4 regions of the Rahnella sp. WP5 genome follow, and region 2 is predicted to be linked to each of the others. Evidence: predicted binding sites of a transcription regulator. Region 2 holds the regulator's gene; each other region holds the start of a gene.

Region 1 (5,208 bases), on a different contig from region 2:
CCGGAGTCTTCAAGGAACGACAGGAACAGATACATCATGCCGATTTGTGGCACCAGCGGCAGCACGGTATTGATACCGCCACCCAGCCCCTGTGCCAGAAAAATGGTCAGCCATTGCGGGAAATGCAGGGTAAAGCCAATCCACTGCATGCCCTGAATGAAAATCGCAGCGGAGCCGATATCGAAAATCGGCTGCAACGCACCACCGATGTTGATGGCCAGCACGAACATCAGATACATCACCAGCAGGAAAATCGGTACGCCCAGAAAGCGGTTGAGGATCACGCGATCGAGCACCTGCGTCAGTTTATTCGGCGCCGTAAGGTGGGAGTTGCTGATCTCTGCGCAAAGCGCCGCGATGCTCTGATAACGCGCATCGGCGATCAGCAGTGCCGGATCGTCCAGTTTCTGCTCAGCCAGCCGTGCTCTCACCTGCGGCAATAATGCCTGTGCGTTGCCTGCGTGCGTCTGGCTATAAATATCCCCTTCAAGAATTTGCAGTGCCAGCCAGCGGCGTTGTTGCAGCGCCATGGCTGGCGGCATTTCGGCGGCCAGGACATCGACTTCCTGTTGTAAAACCGGATGATATTGCACACGTTCCAGCACAGCCACTTGTGGCAATTCGTCGATGGCGGCTTTCAGTTCTTTGATGCCGCTGGCACGGGTAGAAACCAGCGCCACCACCGGGCAACCCAGACGAGCAGACAGCGCAGGGATATCAATATTGATGTTCTGGATTTTGGCGATATCCAGCATGTTCAGCGCCACGATGCATGGCACGCCCAGTTCCAGCAGTTGCAGTGTCAGGTATAAATTGCGCTCGAGGTTTGAGGCATCGACGACGTTGATCATCAGATCCGCGTCGCCGCTCAGAATGTAATGGCAGGCAATTTGTTCATCGAGCGAAGTTTGCTCGGAAATGGTGGTCAGGGAATAGGTACCCGGTAAATCCACCAGCGTAATCTGGTGCGCTGCGGTGGCAAACTGACCTTCTTTGCGCTCGACGGTCACGCCGGCCCAGTTACCGACACGCTGGCGTGAACCGGTTAACTGATTGAAAAGCGTGGTCTTACCTGAGTTTGGGTTACCAATCAGGCCGATCGTTAATGGTTTCATTCGATAAAATCTACGTGTCAGAAAAGGTAAACATGCAAGCCCGGGGCCGCCGCGAAAAATGAACTGTCAAAGGCCTGATGTTGGGATCAGGCCATCAACTCGAGCTGGAGGAGATCGAGGTCTTTTCTGCGGACGACGAGGCTGGTACGGCGGGTTTCGATTTGTACCGGATCACCCATTGGCGCAACGCGGATAATGTTGAAAAATGACCCCGGTAACATCCCGAGTGACAACAGTTTCTGCCGGTAAGCCGGGCTGATTTCGTGTGAAAAGCCGGTAATTTTATAAGCACGTTTTGATTGAAGTTGCATAGTTCCTCGCGAAGCATTCAGGCATTTTTGGGGGCAGCGTGACAAAGGTTACGCCGCGCTTCCGTGCCCGGTGATCTCACTTAACTGCGAAATATTGCTCAGAAATTGTCCATGGTGCGAAATTGTCAGCCTGTGGCTGACGGCGTATTGAATACGCAAAGAAGTACAAACGAGAATAGTTATCATAATTAGTACGCGTGTGGAGACAAAAGAAAAGAGGGGGTGCCTCTTCACGGGAATCTCCACCGCGTCGCTATCGTATGCCTGCCGGATGGCCGATTTATTGATTTACCTCAGTGATTGATTCATTAAGACAGAGTTTAAAAAGTGTCGAAAAAAGATACATAAAAAAAGCCGCTGGATATCAGCGGCTTTGGTGTGGCGGGGAAAAACGAAGAATTAACGTTTTTTGCCGAGCGCGGCGGCCAGAGCATCGGCCATCGCGTTATTGCCTGCTGGCGCGGCATTGCGGCCCGACGGTTTGTTTGGCGCGTGGCGTTTCTGATTGTCTCGTGAATCTGACGCTGGCGCGGAAGAACGGCGCGCGGGTGCTTCGCCCGGTTGCTCGTCCAGTCGCATGGTCAGCGCGATACGTTTGCGTTGCAGATCGACTTCCATCACTTTGACTTTGACGATGTCGCCCGCTTTCACCACCGTGTGGGGATCTTCGACGAATTTGTTCGCCAGTGACGAGATGTGAACCAGGCCGTCCTGATGGACACCAATATCGACGAACGCACCAAAGTTGGTGACGTTAGTAACAGAGCCTTCGAGGATCATGCCCGGCATCAGGTCGTTCATGGTTTCCACGCCCTCGGCAAAGGTCGCGGTTTTAAACTCTGGACGCGGATCGTGCCCCGGTTTTTCCAGCTCTTTGATAATGTCGGTGACCGTCGGCACACCGAACTGCTCATCGGTGAATTCGCTGGCTTTCAGGCCGCGCAACACATTGGAATCGCCCATCAGTTCTTTCAGCGCCAGCTGTGTCGCCGCCAGAATGCGTTCCACTACCGGATAGGTTTCCGGGTGAACTGTCGAGGCATCAAGCGGGTTGTCGCCGTGGTTGATACGCAGGAAGCCCGCGCATTGCTCAAAGGCTTTTGGCCCCAGACGGCTGACTTTCAGCAACTGTTCGCGGTTACGGAACTGACCGTTTTCGTCGCGCCAGTTAACGATATTCTGCGCCATCATGCGTGTCAGACCGGCCACGCGGGTCAGCAGGGGAACGGATGCGGTATTGAGATCAACACCCACGGCGTTCACGCAGTCTTCGACGACGGTATCGAGTTTTTTCGCCAGCTGAGACTGGCTGACGTCGTGCTGATACTGACCAACACCGATGGATTTCGGGTCGATTTTCACCAGTTCAGCCAGCGGATCTTGCAGACGTCGCGCAATGGAAACAGCACCACGAATCGAAACGTCCAGATCCGGGAATTCCAGCGCCGCCAGTTCGGAGGCGGAATACACCGATGCACCAGCTTCACTGACAATCACTTTCTGCGCTTTTACCGCCGGGAACTGTTTTTGCAGCTCAAGGAAGAAGCGCTCGGTCTCGCGGGACGCGGTGCCATTACCGATCGCCACCAGTTCGACATTATGTTTGATGCACAGCGCGGCAACCTGTTGTGCGGCTTTTGCAGCCTGACCGGTGTGGGGATAAACCGTATCGATATCCACCAGTTTGCCGGTGTTATCCACAACGGCGACTTTTACACCGGTACGTAAACCCGGATCGAGACCCATAGTGGCGCGCATACCGGCGGGGGCGGCCATCAGCAAATCGTGCATGTTGCGGGCAAAAACGTTGATCGCTTCATCTTCGGCGCGTTCGCGCACGGTGCCCATCAGCTCGGTTTCGAGGTGCAGCAGCACTTTGATACGCCATGTCCAGTTGACCACGGCACGACGCCAGACGTCAGCAGGCGCGTTGTTCAGGCGCAGGCCCAGATGGTCGATGATCAGTTGTTCGGCATAGCTTTCTTTTGGCGGCTCGTCATGCTGCGGATCGGCATTCAGCGCCAGTTGTAAGATACCTTCGTTGCGGCCGCGGAACATCGCCAGCGCGCGGTGTGAAGGCACCTGAGAAATCGGTTCGTGATGGTCGAAATAGTCGCGGAATTTCGCGCCTTCCTGCTCTTTACCTTCCACCATACGGGACGTCAGATGGGCGTTTTTCCACAGGTAATCGCGGACTTTCGCCAGCAGCGCGGCATCTTCAGCGAAACGCTCCATCAGAATGTAACGTGCGCCATCAAGGGCAGCTTTGGTGTCGGCCACGCCTTTATCGGCATCAATGAATTTTGCGGCAGCAGCGTCCGGCTCGTTTTGCGGATCGTTCCACAGCAATTCGGCCAGCGGCTCCAGACCGGCTTCGATAGCGATTTGTCCGCGGGTGCGGCGCTTGGGTTTGAACGGCAGGTAAAGGTCTTCCAGCTCGGTTTTGCTCAGCGTGGTATTAATGGCTTTTGCCAGGTCGTCGCTGAGTTTGCCCTGTTCCTCGATAGATTTGAGGATGGTCTGGCGGCGGTCTTCCAGCTCCCGCAGATAACCCAGACGGGTGTCCAACTGACGCAGTTGGGTATCGTCCAACCCACCGGTGACTTCCTTACGATACCGCGCAATAAACGGCACGGTATTACCTTCATCCAGCAGACGCACCACGGAAGCAACCTGCTCCGGGCGAACCTGCAATTCACTTGCGATAATGCGGCTCAGTTGATCATTCATAGGTCTGATATCAGTTTTTTTCGTTTAAAAAGCAGGGCACAGTTATACGGTTTGAAGACATAAAATGCCAGTCATCAGGCTGTCCGCCTGCGTGTTTTGAGAGTTAGCTGATCATTTCCCGTAGTCAATCTCATTGACGTACCAGGTCGCGTCGCCAACCGGTGTGGTGACCACCAGACTGTCGCCGACTTCTTTTTTCAACAGCGCGCGCGCCATCGGCGAGTCGATAGAAATGTAGTCTTTACGGCCAAAAATTTCGTCATATCCGACAATGCGGAAACGCTTGATGTCGCCGTCGTCATTTTCGACTTCCACCCAGGCACCAAAGAACACTTTGCCGTCCTGTTGCGGTGAATAATCGACGATGCGCAGCTGTTCCATGCATTTGGTCAGATAGCGGATGCGGCGGTCGATTTCACGCAGCCGTTTCTTATTGTACTGGTAATCGGCATTTTCACTGCGGTCGCCCAGGCTTGCAGCCCAGGTGACCTTTTTGGTCACTTCGGGGCGTTCATCGCGCCACAGGAAATCCAGTTCAGTTTTGAGCTTGTCGTAGCCTTCACGGGTAATCAGTTTCGTCTTCATGTCACCTGTCGCTTTGCGCAAAATCCTCGCGCTATTGTTTCACACAATCGTGTCGCTGGCAGCGCAGAAATCAGCCGGAAATCTCCGGTTGCTGCTACGCTTTATCTGATGGCTTTTTAGGCGAATAATCATTATCCTGCGGCGCAATGCGTTGAATTTAATAAAAGTCCTGATTCGCATAAAAATATCACTTCTGGCGATGGTTCACAGGGATTAGGGGTACAGCAACAAATGGATTTATTAAAATTCTTACTTCGTCTGCCTTTTACATTGATAAAAGGTGTTTTCCGCGTGCTGGCTTTTGTTCTGGGCCTGCTGGGTCGTGTCTTCAAACCGCTGGTCGGGAATATTGACTGGCGGGCGCCTGCCTGGTGGACAGCCACTTCAGGCTGGCTGAAGCGCAGCTTTACGCGGATGGAAAATGGCGTAGATAAATACCCGAAAGCCATCAGTCTGGCGATTCTGGT
Region 2 (5,208 bases):
TACCCGTGAGATTTACATTGATCAGGCTGATTTCCGCGAAGAAGCCAACAAGCAGTACAAACGTCTGGTGTTGGGCAAAGAAGTGCGCCTGCGTAATGCGTATGTGATCAAAGCAGAACGTATCGAGAAAGACGAGGAAGGGAATATCACCACTATCTTCTGTTCTTACGATATCGACACGCTGAGCAAAGATCCTGCCGATGGCCGCAAGGTGAAAGGCGTGATCCACTGGGTGTCCGCGTCTGAAGGTAAACCTGCTGAGTTCCGCCTGTATGACCGTCTGTTCAGCGTCGCAAACCCGGGCCAGGCGGAAGACTTCCTGACCACCATCAACCCGGATTCCCTGGTGATTTCCCACGGTTTCGTGGAGCCATCACTGGTGGCTGCACAGGCTGAAATCAGCCTGCAGTTTGAGCGTGAAGGTTACTTCTGTGCCGACAACCGCTACTCAAGTGCTGAACATCTGGTGTTTAACCGTACCGTTGGCCTGCGTGATACCTGGGAAAGCAAACCCGTCGCGTAAGCCCTCAGTATGAGGTAACAAAAACGCAGTTCAGGCTGCGTTTTTTTTCGCCTGTTATTCTTGTCAGAGATGCCTTTTGTTTTTCGTCGCGAATTAATGTATTTCCTATGCTTACTTTTAAAACGTTGTGCCACAGCCGTTCATATTGCTGAAACGTTTAAATTGTAAGATGATTTTGTTTAATCATCTGTTTTAATTATGTATTATTGTAGTCCACTGCTTTAATCCTTTCCTGCATACCTCTGTAATACTTTTTCATCTTTATGTGCACTTTGTCATATTTCGATGATTAATGATTAATTACTCATTGATAATTCGTGTCGCGAAAAATACTCTTGATGTTGATTTAACCGGTTACGCCTCTGGCGACCGCTTTTTATACCCGTTTGGGTTTTGCTCGTTTTTTTAGTCAACATGAGGAATCTCTATGCACAAGCACCGTAACAGGGGCAGGGGATCGGCTTACCTGAAACCTGCCATGTATTCTCTCGCCGGCACCTTACTGGGTGGCGGAATGATGTTTTCACAAGAGACCAAAGCAGCCGGTTTTATTGATGATTCCACACTGACCGGCGGTGTGTACTACTGGCAGCGTGAACGTGACCGCAAGGACATGGATCCGGCGAGTGACCACTACAAAGACTATACAACCAACCTTTCGCATTCTACCGCTAACCTGAACCTCGATTTTTCTTCCGGCTATGCCTGGGACATGTTTGGTATTGATATCGCAGCCTTTACGGCGATTGAAATGGCCGAGAGCAGCGAGAGCGGCCATCCCAACGAAATCGCCTTTTCCAACAGCAACCGCGCCTACGACGAAGATTACTCCGGGGATAAAAGTGGGGTCAGTCTTTATAAGGCAGCCGGTAAATTCAAATACGGCGGATTCTGGGGGCACGCAGGGTATATTCAGCCTACCGGACAGACGCTGATCGCACCGCACTGGAGCTTTATGCCGGGTACGTATCGCGGTGCGGAAGCCGGTTATAAACACGATTTCGGTGACCCGGGTGAACTGAGTTTCTCCTATATGTGGGCTGATGAATATAAATCGCCGTGGCATCTGGAAATGGATGATTTCCGCCAGAATGACAAGAAAACCGGCGTTTCTTATATTCATTCGCTCGGTGCGAAATATGATTTTAAAAATGACTTCGTACTGGAAGGCGCATTTGGCCAGGCTGAAAGTTATGTCGATCAGTATTTTGCTAAAGCCTCGTACAAAATGGATCTGCTGGGCAATCCGCTGACCACCAGCTATCAGTTCTATGGCGCAGAAGACCGCATCAGTGACAAGAATGATCCGAACAGTCTGTATGACGGTCTGGCATGGTTGCAGGCACTGACCTTCGGCTATACCACCGGGCAGTTTAACTGGCGTCTGGAAGGGACGATGGTGAAAGCGGAAGGGAATCAGGGTTACTTCCTGCAACGTATGACCCCGACCTATTCCTCTTCAAACGGTCGTCTTGATGTGTGGTGGGACAACCGTTCTGACTTCAACGCCAACGGTGAGAAAGCCGTGTATGCCGGCGTGCTTTATGATCTGGCGAAATGGGATTTACCGGGCTTAGCGGTCGGTGGTTCGTACGTCTATGCGTGGGATGCCAAACCGAGCACCAACGCCGCTTACGACCAGAGCCAGCGCCTGAAAGAAAGCGCCTGGAGTCTGGATGCGCTGTACACCATTCAGGAAGGTCGCGCGAAAGGGACGTTGTTCAAACTGCATTACACCCAGTACGACAACCACTCTGATCTTCCTAGCTGGAGTGGCGGGTACGGCAACATATTCCAGGATGAAAAAGACGTGAAATTCATTGTCATTGCTCCATTCACTATTTTCTGAGGTCGTTATGTCGATGAATAAATTACTGATGATTGTGATGTCGTCCGTGCTTCTGGCTGGTTGTGCACCTACCGCCGATCAGGCACAAATATCCCAAACGCGGGAAGATTACCGTGCCTGTATCAATACGTCAGAAGGCAATCCGGACAAACTGGCATCCTGCGAGGTGTTACTGAATAAACTGAAACAGGAAAAAGCCCACCAGCAATTTGCAGAACAGGAGACGGTGCGCGTGGTGGATTACCAGCGATGTCTGACGGCGCGTAAAACTGGCGACGGTCAGGCATATGCTGCTGATTGCGGGAAAATATGGCAGGAAATAAAAACGAACAATTCACCTAAGCCGTGAATCTCAGCAGCGAAACATACCCCGGCTTGCCGGGGTTTTTTATGCCTGCTATCCGGGCTTAATCTGCGTCGATATCAGACATAAAAAAACCGCTTTTCAGCGGTTAATTTAGTCAAAGCCTGTGCAGATTACTGCGCAGGTTTATCGTTGTGCAAAGAGTCATCTTCGCGGCAATCGCCTGCTTCACAGTGACCGTACAAATACAGGCTGTGGTTGGTGAGCTTGATACCGTGTTTCTTAGCAATCTCACGCTGACGACCTTCAATATATTCGTCACGGAATTCGATCACACGACCGCAATCCAGACAGATCAGGTGGTCGTGGTGATGTTGCTGGGTCAGTTCGAATACGGACTTGCCGCCTTCGAAGTTATGACGGGTGACAATACCGGCGTCGTCAAACTGGTTCAGAACGCGGTAAACCGTCGCCAGGCCAATTTCTTCACCCATATCAATCAGTTGCTTGTAAAGATCTTCCGCACTAACGTGATGACCTTCCGGCGCTTGCAGCACTTCCAGGATTTTGAGGCGCGGAAGCGTGACTTTTAAGCCGGCTTTCTTCAGTGCGGTGTTGTTGTCAGTCATGCGGATTCAGTCCTGTTACTATGTGCTAATCAAGTTGAGGCATGCAGCCTGTGGCATCGGCGGCACAAAATTATTCGTTTAGTCTCTTCGTTTAACGCAATGTGCCAATTCTCGTCAACGACAGCCTGTTAATAAAGATCACAAATTGCCGGTCACATTTGGAATGCAACGACTTGATCAATAGAAAAAACAGAGGAACTCAGTGTACCTTGATACGACCGAAAGTTACAATTTTGTAGCAGTTAAATTGTTAATTTCAGTAATAGTTTGGCCCTTCAATTGTAGAATAAATCCTCAGGGCCAACAGGGTTTTTAGCCAATAATTTCAGAAAGGCTAAGTTCTTCTGTGATCTGTTTCACCCAGGCATCAACACGTTCGCTGGTCAGTTCGGGCTGACGATCTTCGTCAATTGCCAGTCCTATGAAGTGCTTATCATCCGCCAGGCCTTTAGATGCTTCAAAGTGGTAACCTTCGGTAGGCCAATGTCCGACAATCACTGCGCCGCGTGGCTCAATGATATCGCGCACGGTGCCCAGCGCATCGCAGAAATATTCGGCGTAGTCTTCCTGGTCACCGCAACCAAACAGTGCCACCAGCTTACCTTCGAAATCTATCTCTTCCAGCGTTGGGAAAAAGTCGTCCCAGTCACACTGCGCTTCACCGTAATACCAGGTTGGAATGCCGATAAGCAAAATATCGAATTTTTCCAGATCCTCTTTGCTGCTCTTCGCAATGTCATGCACCTCTGCAACATCTTTACCCAATTGCTTCTGGATCATTTTTGCGATGTTTTCGGTGTTACCTGTATCGGATCCAAAGAAGATACCTACAACGGCCATAAGATTACCTAACCTCTTGTTCTCAATGAAGTGCTCTGCAACGCAGGCAATAATAATGCAGATGATAGCAAACTCGTGCGGCGGAGAATATGCTTCTGCTCGCCTTCTTAACTGGGAAATAAGTTTATCGGGCAATATTTTTAAGTGTTATCGCCTTTGTGTGCTTTCACCTGCGGCGAATTAACCTCAGGGTTAATAAGGTCAAAAGCAAGTTTGAGAAATAAGTTGTCACAATACTAAATTTCGAGAACATTCCGCCGATAGATGATTCGGGAGCAATCTCAACATAATAAAGAAATCGATGCCCGGAGAGGTGTTCAAACATGTCCTGGGGCACTTGCCTGCTGGTTACCTGTCTTGATTCTCCGCATCCCCGTCAATCCTCAGGCCAGAAACAGACATGTTTCGAGAGAGGCATATCGTGCAGTTTTTAAAAAATATCACCATCAGGGCCGCTTTATTAACCATTCTTGGCATCTTTTGCGTCATGTGGGCAGGTGTTTCCCTTTACACCGTCACCTCACTGGACACACTGACCCAAAATACCAAAAATAGTACCGAGCTGGTCAACAATATGGCGCTGATCAATAAAGGAAATGATCAGTATTTTCGTACCGTGACGCGCCTGAGCCGCGCCGTGGCACAGCTTCAGGCCGATCCGTCAAAAGGTCCGGAAATTTTTGATACCGCCAAACAATCACTCAGTGGGCTGACGCAGGCTCTGGCCAGTTTTAAAGCGGCACCGCATCCGGGGCTGGAAGATTCCTCCGTGCAGGAATTAATCACCAGTTGGGAAAATCTGATCACGCAGGGCGTCACGCCATTGTTCGACGCAGCCCGCAGCAAAAATACGGAGTCCTATAACCAGCTAGCCAATTCCACCGTACCTGCACTGAGCCGCAGCTTTGGCTCATCGATGGAGAAAGTCAGCGGTCAGATCGCTGTCGATTTTGATGCGGCACAACGGCAATCCACCCATCTGACGTCATTTAGCAAAGTGATTCTGCTGACGGCATTTGGTATCGGGCTGGTGATTTTATTGCTGACTGACCGTTATCTGGTG
Region 3 (5,208 bases), on a different contig from region 2:
GCTGGTACTGCAGGTAAGTCATCAGCTTAGGGGTGATGTCATAGGTGAAGGCCAGTGATGGCAGGGCCTGTGTATCGGAGTTGGCTTTACCGTACAGGGTGGAAACCTGATCTTCAGAAACAATGCTGTTGGATAAGTCTGACAGGTTTTCTGCCTTGGTATTCTGATACGCGACACGCACCGCAGGCACCACAGAGAAGTTATGGCCGTCGAGGTCAAACTTAATGGTGTCTTGCAGGAAACCGCCGAGGATATACGTCCGGCTGTTAGCTTCCGGCTGCATGATAGTCGTGAAAGCACTTTGATCCGGGCTTTCGCGGAACGGACGTTCAGTGTTGGACACGCGGCCGTTGATACCGGCACTCAGCTCATGACGACCCAGCGTTTTTAGCCAGCTGGTCTCCGCGCCGTAGGTGTTAACGTCATAGTTTGAGTAGACGTTCATCATCTGCTTACTTTCGTTTGGCAGATAGGTGTTGTCGTGTGCCTGGGTGTACTGGTAATACACTTTCGAGACGATGGCATCCACGTAATCGTTGAATGGCGTCCATTCATCTTTCAGGCTCGCGCCCCAGCGGCGGGTGTTACTTTGCTGTTGTGCGGTACCCAGAATCGCGCTGCCAGCATTGTTCCAGGTATCGTAATGGGTGTGGTTCACTTTCTCGTAGTAATCGAGGGTACCGGTGATTTTATGCGCATCATTCGGCTGCCAGATGACCGACGTCATAATGGCGTCAGAGTGCCAGTTGGCCGGATACGCATCGAGCGTATCGCTGTTGTTGCTGGTTTCCTGGCCGTCGCGGCGGCTGATGGCGATCAGGCCCCGCAGGGTTTCGTCACCGGCGGCAGCGGTGATGCCGTTGTGCCAGGAACGATCCGAAGAATCATAATCAGACTGGTAACCGAAATAGACTTCCTTGCCCGGACGCAGGTAATCGTCGGCAGATTTTGGCAGGAAGGAAACGGCACCACCGATGGAGGTGTTGGCGCGATCGGCTGATGTGGCGCCGGATTCAATATCCACCTGACCGTAAATATACGGGTCGATGTAATCGCGGCCAATACCAAAGGTGTTCAGGCCCGCACGGCTGACGTAGCTGCGCCCGGTAGCGTTTGGCTGCGGTATACCGTCGACGTCAATACCGACGCGGTTGCTTTCCAGTCCACGGATGTTATAGCCGGTATAACCGCTGCGGTCGAAGCCGCTTTTGCCGTTGCCGGAGCCGCCACTCGCGCCGGTCGCGGTGATCAGCGGCTCATAACGCATGATAGTGCCGAAATCATTACCGCCTTTTCGCTGCATTTCTGCCGCCGTGATGGTGGTTTTCGAGCCTGGTTTTTTATCCGGCATCGTTTCGGTGACAGTCATGACTTCTTCATTGTTCTGCGCCAGATCCTGCGCGGTACGCACCGCCGGTTTTTTTTTGATGGCTTCAGAAGATTGCGTATTGCTTGCTGTGAGATCGGTATTGTCTTTAACGGCTTCCGCTGCATTTACGTTAAAGGTGGTGGTGAGAATCGTCCCCATGAAAATGACGTTTTTCACCAAACCCTGCTGTGTAAAGGATTTGAACATTTGTTATAAGTCCTGGACTAATTTTTTTAAGTTCTGCTCGCATTTACTGCCTTTCGACAAATCAGACGCGCTGGTCATCTGCATGCAATTCTTCCGTGAAAAGGCCATTATCCTTATAAAATATGGGTTTATTTAACATCCGCACCCATTTCGGCTTCGTGAGAATGATAATGATACTGATAATTGTTATCAACAAAATGATAAAAAAAATGTAATTCTTAACGAAATCTTTGCAATTCGTCTTTCGAAACGGGCCAGGGGGGCGCGGCTTTACAAGCCGGAAAGGCATGGTTAGAGTGGGTACAAATAGAAACTGTACCGTACAGTTAAGGAGTGAAAATGAAAGTACGTACCGAGGCCAGAAGGGATGCGATTGTGGATGCCGCGGCGGAATTATTTCAGGAGTGCGGCTACGAGCGTGCTTCGATGAACGAGCTTGCCCGGCGGCTTGGCGGATCAAAAGCCACACTTTACAATTACTTTTCCTCCAAAGAATCGCTGCTGGTGGCGGTGGTTAAAGCCTACGCCACCGGGCATCTTTCCGATGCCGTTGACGGGCTTTCCGCCCCCTTGCCTGATCTGCCGCTTGAAACGGTGCTGACCCGTTTTGGTGAAAGAATGTTGCTGGTGCTGACCAACGACGGTACCGCGCTGGCGGTATACCGGATGGTGATTGCCGAAGCCGGGCGTTCTGACATCGGTATGTTGTTTCACGATGCCGGTCCGGGTGAAGCCATCGAATCACTGGCGGCATTTTTAGCGCTGGCGATGCAAAAAGGGCAACTCGGCAATGCCGATGCCGATTTGCGCGCCCGCCAGTTTCTGGCGCTGGTGACGGCGCAAACCAATATGCGTTTGTACCAGAGCGACCCTGCGCCACTGGACGTCATCGAGATCAAGCAACTGGTGAAAAACGCCGTCGAGATGTTCCTGTACGGCGCCGTGCGCTAGCCATTCTTCCTCCGGCCACTGCAATCCGAAGCCATCCACCGCGATGGCTTTTTTGTTTTTCCTTACACTTTCCGGGATTGCGGAAAACATGACTAAGATATATCTTTCAGCAAACCTTACCGCAAAAGAGAGAACGTGATGGCACAACATCGCACTGAAACCCCTGCCGCAAATCTGCCGGTTCGTGTCAAAAACGAACTGGTTTTCCGTCATATCACGGTAAAAAGCAGTGAAACGATTTCCGGCTGTTTTAAACGCATTGTATTAAACGGCGACGAACTGAGCGGGTTTACGTCACGCGGCTTCGATGACCACATCAAACTGTTTTTCCCGGCGAATCCGGGGGATGTCATTACACCACCCACTGCAACCGAAGAAGGGATCGTGTGGGGCGAAGGGCCGCGTCCGCTGAACCGCGAATACACGCCGCTGCATTACGATGCACAGACCAGCGAACTGACGCTGGATTTCTATATTCACGACGGGGGTGTCGCCAGCGAATGGGCGGCGGGTGCGAAACCGGGCGATAAACTGATCATCGGCGGGCCACGTGGTTCACTGATCATCCCGACTACCTATAAATGGCAGTTGTATGTCTGTGATGAAACCGGCCTTCCGGCGGTGAAACGCCGTCTGCGCGAGCTGAAACAGGCGGCGTCTGACGCCAAAATCACCGTGCTGGTGAAAGTGAAAGACGTGAGTTGCATCAGCTATTTAGATGATGAACAAGACTTCAACATAGAATGGATTGTCAGCGACGGGCACAACGGATATCAGGAAGATGACGCGGCAGTTAAAAAACTGAAAAGCCTGCCGCTGCCGGAAAGTGATTACTACATCTGGGTCACCGGTGAAGGGAAATTCGCCAAAGGGCTGAATGATTATTTCGTGGAAACCCGTGGATTAGATGCGAACCTGGTGCGTTGTGTGGCCTATTGGCATAATAAATAACGATGATGAATCATAAACACCGCCGCGAAAGAATGTTCGAAACGGGGGATATCCGCCTGCTGATGCTGCATTTTTTGCAGCGGCGTCCCGCCCACGGTTATGAGCTGATCAAGGCCATCGAAGAATTATCCAAAGGTGAATACACGCCGAGCGCCAGTATCATTTATCCGAACCTGACCTTTTTAGAAGAACAGGGGTTGATTTCGGCCAGCCAGGAAGAGGGCGGTAAGAAGCAATATGCGATTACACCGGAAGGTTCGCAATCGCTGGCTGAACAGGGAGAACTGCTCGGCTCAGTGACGGAGAAACTGCATTCGCTGGCGATTTTATCCAACAATCGCAGCATTCCTGAAATGCAGCGCGCGATAAACAATATCCGCATGGCGCTTAACCTGCGGCTGGCGAAAGGCCCCATCGGACAGGAGACACTGTATAAAATCACCGATGCGTTAGACCGGGCAACAAAAGAAATCGAGCGCAGTTAGCCGTACCTCAGAAAGCAAAAAGCCTCCGGATGGAGGCTTTACTGTCCCGGTATTGTCACTTATCTTCCGGCCACGGGGTCAGTATTTCATAACCATCTTTCGTCACCGCAATCATATGTTCCCATTGTGCGGACAACGAATGATCTTTAGTCACCACGGTCCAGCCATCGGGCAGGACTTTGTTTTGTTTTTTACCGGCATTGAGCATCGGTTCGATGGTAAATAACATGCCTTCCTGCAATACCAGCCCGTGACCTTGCTCGCCATAGTGCAGCACCTGCGGATCTTCGTGATAGCCCATGCCGATGCCGTGGCCGCAATACTCTTCCACAATGGAAAACCCTTCGCGTTTCGCCACCGCAGCAATCGCAAAGCCGACGTCGCCGAGCGTTGCGCCGGGACGTACCACTGCAATACCGGCCATCATTGCTTCATAGGTGGTATCCACCAGACGGCGCGCCATAATGCCGGGTTCACCGGCGTAATACATACGGCTGGTATCGCCGTACCAGCCGTCTTTGATCAGCGCCACGTCGATGTTAACAATGTCGCCTTTTTTCAGCGCCTTATCGGAAGGAATGCCGTGACAAATCACGTGGTTGACGGAGGTGCAGGTGGTTTTCTGATAGCCGTGATAACCGATATTGGCCGGGATCGCCTGCAATTCGTTGACGATAAAATCGTGGCAGATGCGGTCCAGTTCGTTAGTCGTAACGCCTGGCACTACGTACGGCGTGATCATATGCAACACGCGCGCCGCCAGTTTACCGGCGATACGGGCTTTATCGATGCCTTCCGGCGTTTTGATCATGCGGTTATTGTTGACGAAATACCTGCTGTCTAAACCATTATTCATTGCTTGCCTTCCTGTGTGTGCCACCCACGTTTAACAGCGTGCGGATACTTCCGGTGTTTTCTTCAGATTCCATGCTGCACTGCACCAGCAATTGCGAAATCTGGCTGTGCGTCATATCAGGATGGGTTTCCATCAGCATGCCAATCTTCATCCAGTGCTCGGCCTGTGCGTTCATCGAACGCGTATAAGCCATGCTGGCAATACGCAAATTCTCGTGCATCAGTTCTGAAATCTTAATGATACCCATGGGCTTGCCTCGGCAGTATACGAATCATATATGTTTTATATACTACGCAAAGCGAAAACGAAACTCAACCGGCGAGTTTCATGACACCTTTCGGAAAATGGCGTATATTGTGTTGATTTTTCAAGCTCTTATCCCAAATTTT
Region 4 (5,208 bases), on a different contig from region 2:
AAAAGCTCCCTCCCCTGCGAAGGGGAGGGTTGGGGTGGGGTATTACGGTCAAAAACAAAAGTTGAAGCGTGCTTCAGCCAGTGTATGGTCTGCTAAACCCCCTCCCAGCCTCCCCCTCGCAGGGGGAGGAGTTTAATCTAAACCAAGCACACCGCGCAGTTTGGACAAGTCTTCTGCCAGCGTGGTGATCGGCCCTTTCATTGCGTTACGGTCTGCATCAGACAGTTTTTCATAATTCTCGTAACCGTCTTTGGTTTTGTATTTATCCAGCAGCGCATCGACGGTTTTGAAGTTAGCGTCGATTTTATCCAGCAACGGTTTATCGGCTTTGACCAGTAACGGACGCAGCAGATTGACGATTTTTTGTGCGCCATCAAGGTTGGCACGGAAATCCCACAGGTCAGTGCGGCTGTAACGGTCTTCTTCGCCGCTGATTTTACTGGCGGCCACTTCTTCAATCAGGCCCGCCGCGCCGCCGACCACTTTGCTAGGCGGGAAAGTCAGGTCTGCGATACGTTTTTGCAAATCAACGGTATCGGTATAAAGCTTGTCAGCAAAGGGGTCGGTGCCTTTGGTGGTTTTGTCCGCGAAGAGGATTTTCTCCAGACGGTGGAAACCGGTGAAGTTAGGATCTTCGGCTTTTTTCTCGAAATCATCTTCACGGGCGTCGATGCTGCCGTCCAGATCAGAGAACAGTTCGGCAATCGGTTCGATGCGCTCATAGTAAACACGGGTTGACGCGTAAAGGGATTGTGCCTTCGCCAGATCACCCTTCTTCACTGCGTCGGTAAAGGCTTTGGTATGCGCCACCAGTTCAGCGACCTGCTGCGTCACATAGACTTTGTATTCTGCAATCGGGCCAACCAGCGCCATGGCGTCAGGCTTACCGGAAGCGGCTGTCCCCTCGGCGGTGACAGTCAGTTTGCCTTTCGGATTGCTCAGCAAGCCACAGGTCATGTCGTATTCGCCCGGTTCAAGGTTAGCCGTCATTTTCTGCGTGAAACCCGGTGCCACGTTTTCACGTTCTTCCACCACCATCACGCCTTTCAAAATTTCCCATTCCAGGTTTTTCTGACTGTTGTTATGGATAACAAACTGGGTTTTACCGGCGGGCACGGTCAGCGCCATCGGTTCACATTGTTTGTCGTTAACAGCAATTTTGACCTGACGAACATCAGCAGCCAGCACGTTGGCGCTCAGCGCAAAAGCCGGCAGGGATAACAGTGCAATCTGTAAAGCTTTACGGCGAAAATGTGTCATGTACAACTCCGTGACAAAGGCAAGATGATGGAAAGGTTTAAGGATCAACGTCGTGTTTTTTGCCCGGCAGAGGCCGGCGCGGCCACAGGCGATTTACCTTGTGGCATAAAGAACAGGAACAGCGCAGGGATCAGATACAGGAAGTACACCGCGACCTCACTGACCGTCGGGGCTTCCTGATAGCCAAACATCCCTTCCAGCAACGTGCCGAATAAAGAGTGCGTGGATAATGTGCCGCTCAGATCAAAAGCAATATCCTGCATACGGTTCCACAATCCGGCTTCGTGGAAAGCGCGAATAGCCCCCGCAGCCAGCCCGGCGGCGACAAACAGAATGAACAGGCTGGTCCATTTGAAGAACTTCGCCAGATGCAGCTTCACCCCGCCGTAGTAAATCAGGAAACCCAGCACGATGGCCGCGCCAAGCCCGAGCACTGCGCCGATCGGCGCTTCGATGCCGACGTCCTGCTGGAAGGCCGCCAGCAGGAAAAACACCGATTCCAGACCTTCACGCGCTACCGCAAAAAACACCATCGCGACCAGTGCCCAGCCCTGACCGCGGCCGGAATTCAGCGCATGATCAATCGCCCCTTCCAGATGCACTTTGATAGAACGCGACACTTTGCGCATCCAGAACACCATGTAAGTCAGGATGCACACCGCAACGACGGCGACAATACCTTCAAACAGCTCCTGCTGTTTTTGTGGAAACTCACCGGTCGTGGCATTGATGAAAAGACCGAGCGCCAGACAGAGTGCGGCAGCGATGAAAACGCCAATCCAGACCACACCGAGCCACTGCCCGCGTTGCGTCCGTTTGAGATAGCTGGCAATCAGGCTGACGATCAGTGCAGCTTCCAGCCCTTCGCGAAACATAATGAGAAACGGAACGAACATGACGAGCTCCCGAGCCCTGAATTCTGACGAACAACAGAATGTGTAAGGTCTCTGTAAAGAAAAGTAAAAAGAAACGATAGTGATTATCATTCTTGCCAAAAGAAATACAAGAGGTAACCGATCCTTTTTTTGAAGCGTGATCGGTAAATAGACAGGAAAAATCAGGTCAGGGGGTTTATCCGGCGGAAAATGCTGAAAACCGGGGGCTGAATGCCCCCGGTCTGAGTGTCATAAAAGTAAAATACCGTTAAATAGTATTATATTCCGCTTCCGCAACAGTGAAGCGCTGTTCCACGGCGGCGGAAGGTTTACGCCCCGCCAGGCTGACAATCCAGATAGCCAGTGACGCGAAAATAAAACCGGGAATGATTTCATACAGTTCGGCCCAGCCGTATTGTTTCCACAGGATCACTGTCACGGCACCGACGATCATGCCTGCCAGTGCACCGTTACGTGTCATACGTTTCCACATCACGGAAATCAGGATCACCGGGCCGAATGCTGCGCCAAAACCGGCCCATGCATAACTGACTAAACCGAGAACACGGTTTTCCGGATTGGCGGCCAGCGCAATCGCGACCAGCGCGACAACCAGCACCATCGCACGCCCTACCCACACCAGTTCGCGCTGGCTTGCGTCTTTGCGCAGGAAGGCTTTATACAAATCTTCGGTAATGGCGCTTGAACACACCAGCAACTGACAGCTCAGGGTACTCATCACCGCCGCCAGAATAGCGGACAGCAAAATACCGGCAATCCAGGGATTAAACAGAATTTTCGTCAGTTCGATGAACACGCGCTCACCGTTTTGCGTCACGTTGCCCGCTTCGCCCGGATTATTGCTGAAGTAAGCAATCCCGAAGAATCCTACGGCAATGGTGCCCGCCAGACACAAAATCATCCATGTCATGCTGATACGGCGCGCGCTGCGGATAGTTCGGTGAGAATCGGCCGCCATGAAGCGCGCCAGAATATGCGGCTGACCAAAATAGCCCAGCCCCCAGCCCAGCAATGACAAAATCGCCACCAGATTCATGCCCTTGAACATATCGGTGTATTCAGGGTTTTTGGCATTGATTACCATCATCGAGGTATCAATACCGCCAACTGCGAGGATGACGATAACCGGTGTCAGGATCAGCGCGAAAATCATCAGGCTGGCCTGCACGGTATCAGTCCAGCTGACTGCCAGAAAACCGCCGATAAAGGTATAAATGATGGTCGCCGCCGCACCAGCCCAAAGTGCAGTCTGGTACGTCATGCCGAAGGTGCTTTCAAACAGACGTGCACCGGCCACGATGCCGGAGGCACAATAAATGGTGAAGAACACCAAAATCACAATCGCGGAGATAATGCGCAGCAGCTTGCTGGAATCTTCAAAACGATGGGTAAAGTAATCCGGCAGTGTCAGCGCATTATTGTTGGCTTCAGTGTGCACACGCAGCCGCCCTGCCACCAGTTTCCAGTTCAGGTACGCGCCGATGGTCAGGCCAATGGCGATCCAGCTTTCCGAAATCCCGGAAATAAAAATCGCCCCCGGTAATCCCATTAACAGCCAGCCGCTCATGTCAGAAGCACCGGCTGAAAGCGCCGTCACCACGCTGCCTAAACTGCGTCCGCCCAGAATATAATCATCAAAGTTTTTGGTTCGTAGATACGCGATGAGCCCAATAAAAATCATCCCGAAAATATAAACACAAAACGTCACCAGCATCGGTGTGTTCATTGTCATTCCATTCTCCACTTCTTATTTTTTGCGATGTTGTCCGGCAGCTGTCTGTCCTGAAGCACTCCACCAGAAGTGCCGCTAAAAACCTGCCGGGGCGAGATGATGGCTGAAACCCTGTAAGGTTGCAGCAAGACTCTCCATATTTTTTACGTAGTCACTGACTCTGTGTGGTTTTTGTTCAAAATTACTGTCGGGCCGGATACTGGTTTAGCCTGATCCACTTTTCAATATTTTTAACATTTCAAATACACAAAATTCACGCTCCATCACAGTTATCCGCAATACCGGTTGTACTTTGCACTGACAAAAGTTGCACCTGATGCAACCTTTGACATTCCCGTCAGGAGAATGCAGGCAAGATCCATGCCGTTATTTTATTGTTAAAAATGCCAGACAAATCACAACAGGCATACTTCATGCATTAACAGGGTTGCACAAGGTTGCAACATAGAAGATATTGCTCAGCATAAAATAACGAATTCACCTGAAATTTTTTATATGGAGTGTTTGCGCATGGGTATGACGACGATGGGCGTGAAGCTGGATGAAGGTACACGCGACAGGCTGAAAGAAGCGGCTCACAAAATTGATCGCACGCCGCACTGGCTGATCAAACAAGCGATATTTTCCTATCTGGAACGACTGGAAAATGGCGATACACTGCCGGAAATTCCGGCGCTGAATGGCGCTGCGCCTGAAGGTATGGAAGATGTCGCTGTGCAACTGGTTCAGGAAGCCCATCAGCCGTTCCTAGATTTCGCCGAGCAGATCCTGCCACAGTCAGTCAGCCGTTCTGCCATCACTGCCGCCTATCGCCGCCCTGAACCTGAAGCCGTGTCGATGCTGCTTGAACAGGCGCGTTTGCCTGCCCCGCTCAATGATGCTGCGCTGAAACTGGCTGCTGACATTGCCACCAGACTCAGGAACCAAAAGAGTGCAAACGGCCGCGCCGGTATGGTGCAAAGCCTGCTGCAGGAGTTCTCTCTGTCTTCTCAGGAAGGCGTGGCGCTGATGTGTCTGGCGGAAGCGCTGCTGCGTATTCCCGACAAACCGACCCGCGATGCGTTAATCCGCGACAAAATCAGCAACGGTAACTGGCATTCGCATCTGGGCCGCAGCCCGTCGCTGTTCGTTAACGCCGCGACCTGGGGTTTGCTGTTCACCGGCAAGCTGGTGGCGACGCATAATGAAGCGAGTCTGTCAAAATCGCTGAACCGCATTATCGGCAAAAGCGGCGAACCGCTAATCCGTAAAGGTGTGGACATGGCAATGCGCCTGATGGGAGAGCAATTCGTGACCGGCGAAACCATCGCCGAAGCGCTG

Evidence for each region. The regulator Fur, encoded in region 2, represses iron uptake genes when iron is present. The targets are predictions, from matches to a motif close to ATAATAATGAGAACNACTATCAA.
Region 1: feoA (ferrous iron transporter A) is a predicted target of Fur. The motif match lies at 1,596-1,618, and genes of this name have one in related genera.
Region 3: EX31_RS00500 (TonB-dependent receptor domain-containing protein) is a predicted target of Fur. The motif match lies at 1,747-1,769, and genes of this name have one in related genera.
Region 4: efeU (iron uptake transporter permease EfeU) is a predicted target of Fur. The motif match lies at 2,230-2,252, and genes of this name have one in related genera.

The regions. Positions count from the first base shown of each region.
Region 1 covers NZ_JQJR01000007.1:92,583-97,790, reverse strand. The annotation lists gene feoB (Fe(2+) transporter permease subunit FeoB) at 1-1,115, opposite strand, end outside; gene feoA (ferrous iron transporter A) at 1,202-1,426, opposite strand; gene EX31_RS04840 (Tex family protein) at 1,826-4,156, opposite strand; gene greB (transcription elongation factor GreB) at 4,268-4,741, opposite strand; gene EX31_RS04830 (alpha-2-macroglobulin family protein) at 4,973-5,208, shown strand, end outside.
Region 2 covers NZ_KN050721.1:416,066-421,273, forward strand. The annotation lists gene glnS (glutamine--tRNA ligase) at 1-523, shown strand, start outside; gene EX31_RS23280 (chitoporin ChiP) at 1,002-2,372, shown strand; gene chiQ (ChiQ/YbfN family lipoprotein) at 2,386-2,721, shown strand; gene fur (ferric iron uptake transcriptional regulator) at 2,850-3,305, opposite strand; gene fldA (flavodoxin FldA) at 3,618-4,145, opposite strand; gene EX31_RS23300 (methyl-accepting chemotaxis protein) at 4,567-5,208, shown strand, end outside.
Region 3 covers NZ_JQJR01000005.1:110,503-115,710, forward strand. The annotation lists gene EX31_RS00500 (TonB-dependent receptor domain-containing protein) at 1-1,528, opposite strand, end outside; gene EX31_RS00510 (TetR/AcrR family transcriptional regulator) at 1,916-2,527, shown strand; gene EX31_RS00515 (siderophore-interacting protein) at 2,666-3,478, shown strand; gene EX31_RS00520 (PadR family transcriptional regulator) at 3,481-3,963, shown strand; gene map (type I methionyl aminopeptidase) at 4,019-4,819, opposite strand; gene EX31_RS00530 (ParD-like family protein) at 4,812-5,066, opposite strand.
Region 4 covers NZ_JQJR01000010.1:86,242-91,449, forward strand. The annotation lists gene efeO (iron uptake system protein EfeO) at 133-1,260, opposite strand; gene efeU (iron uptake transporter permease EfeU) at 1,305-2,156, opposite strand; gene putP (sodium/proline symporter PutP) at 2,404-3,888, opposite strand; gene putA (trifunctional transcriptional regulator/proline dehydrogenase/L-glutamate gamma-semialdehyde dehydrogenase) at 4,399-5,208, shown strand, end outside.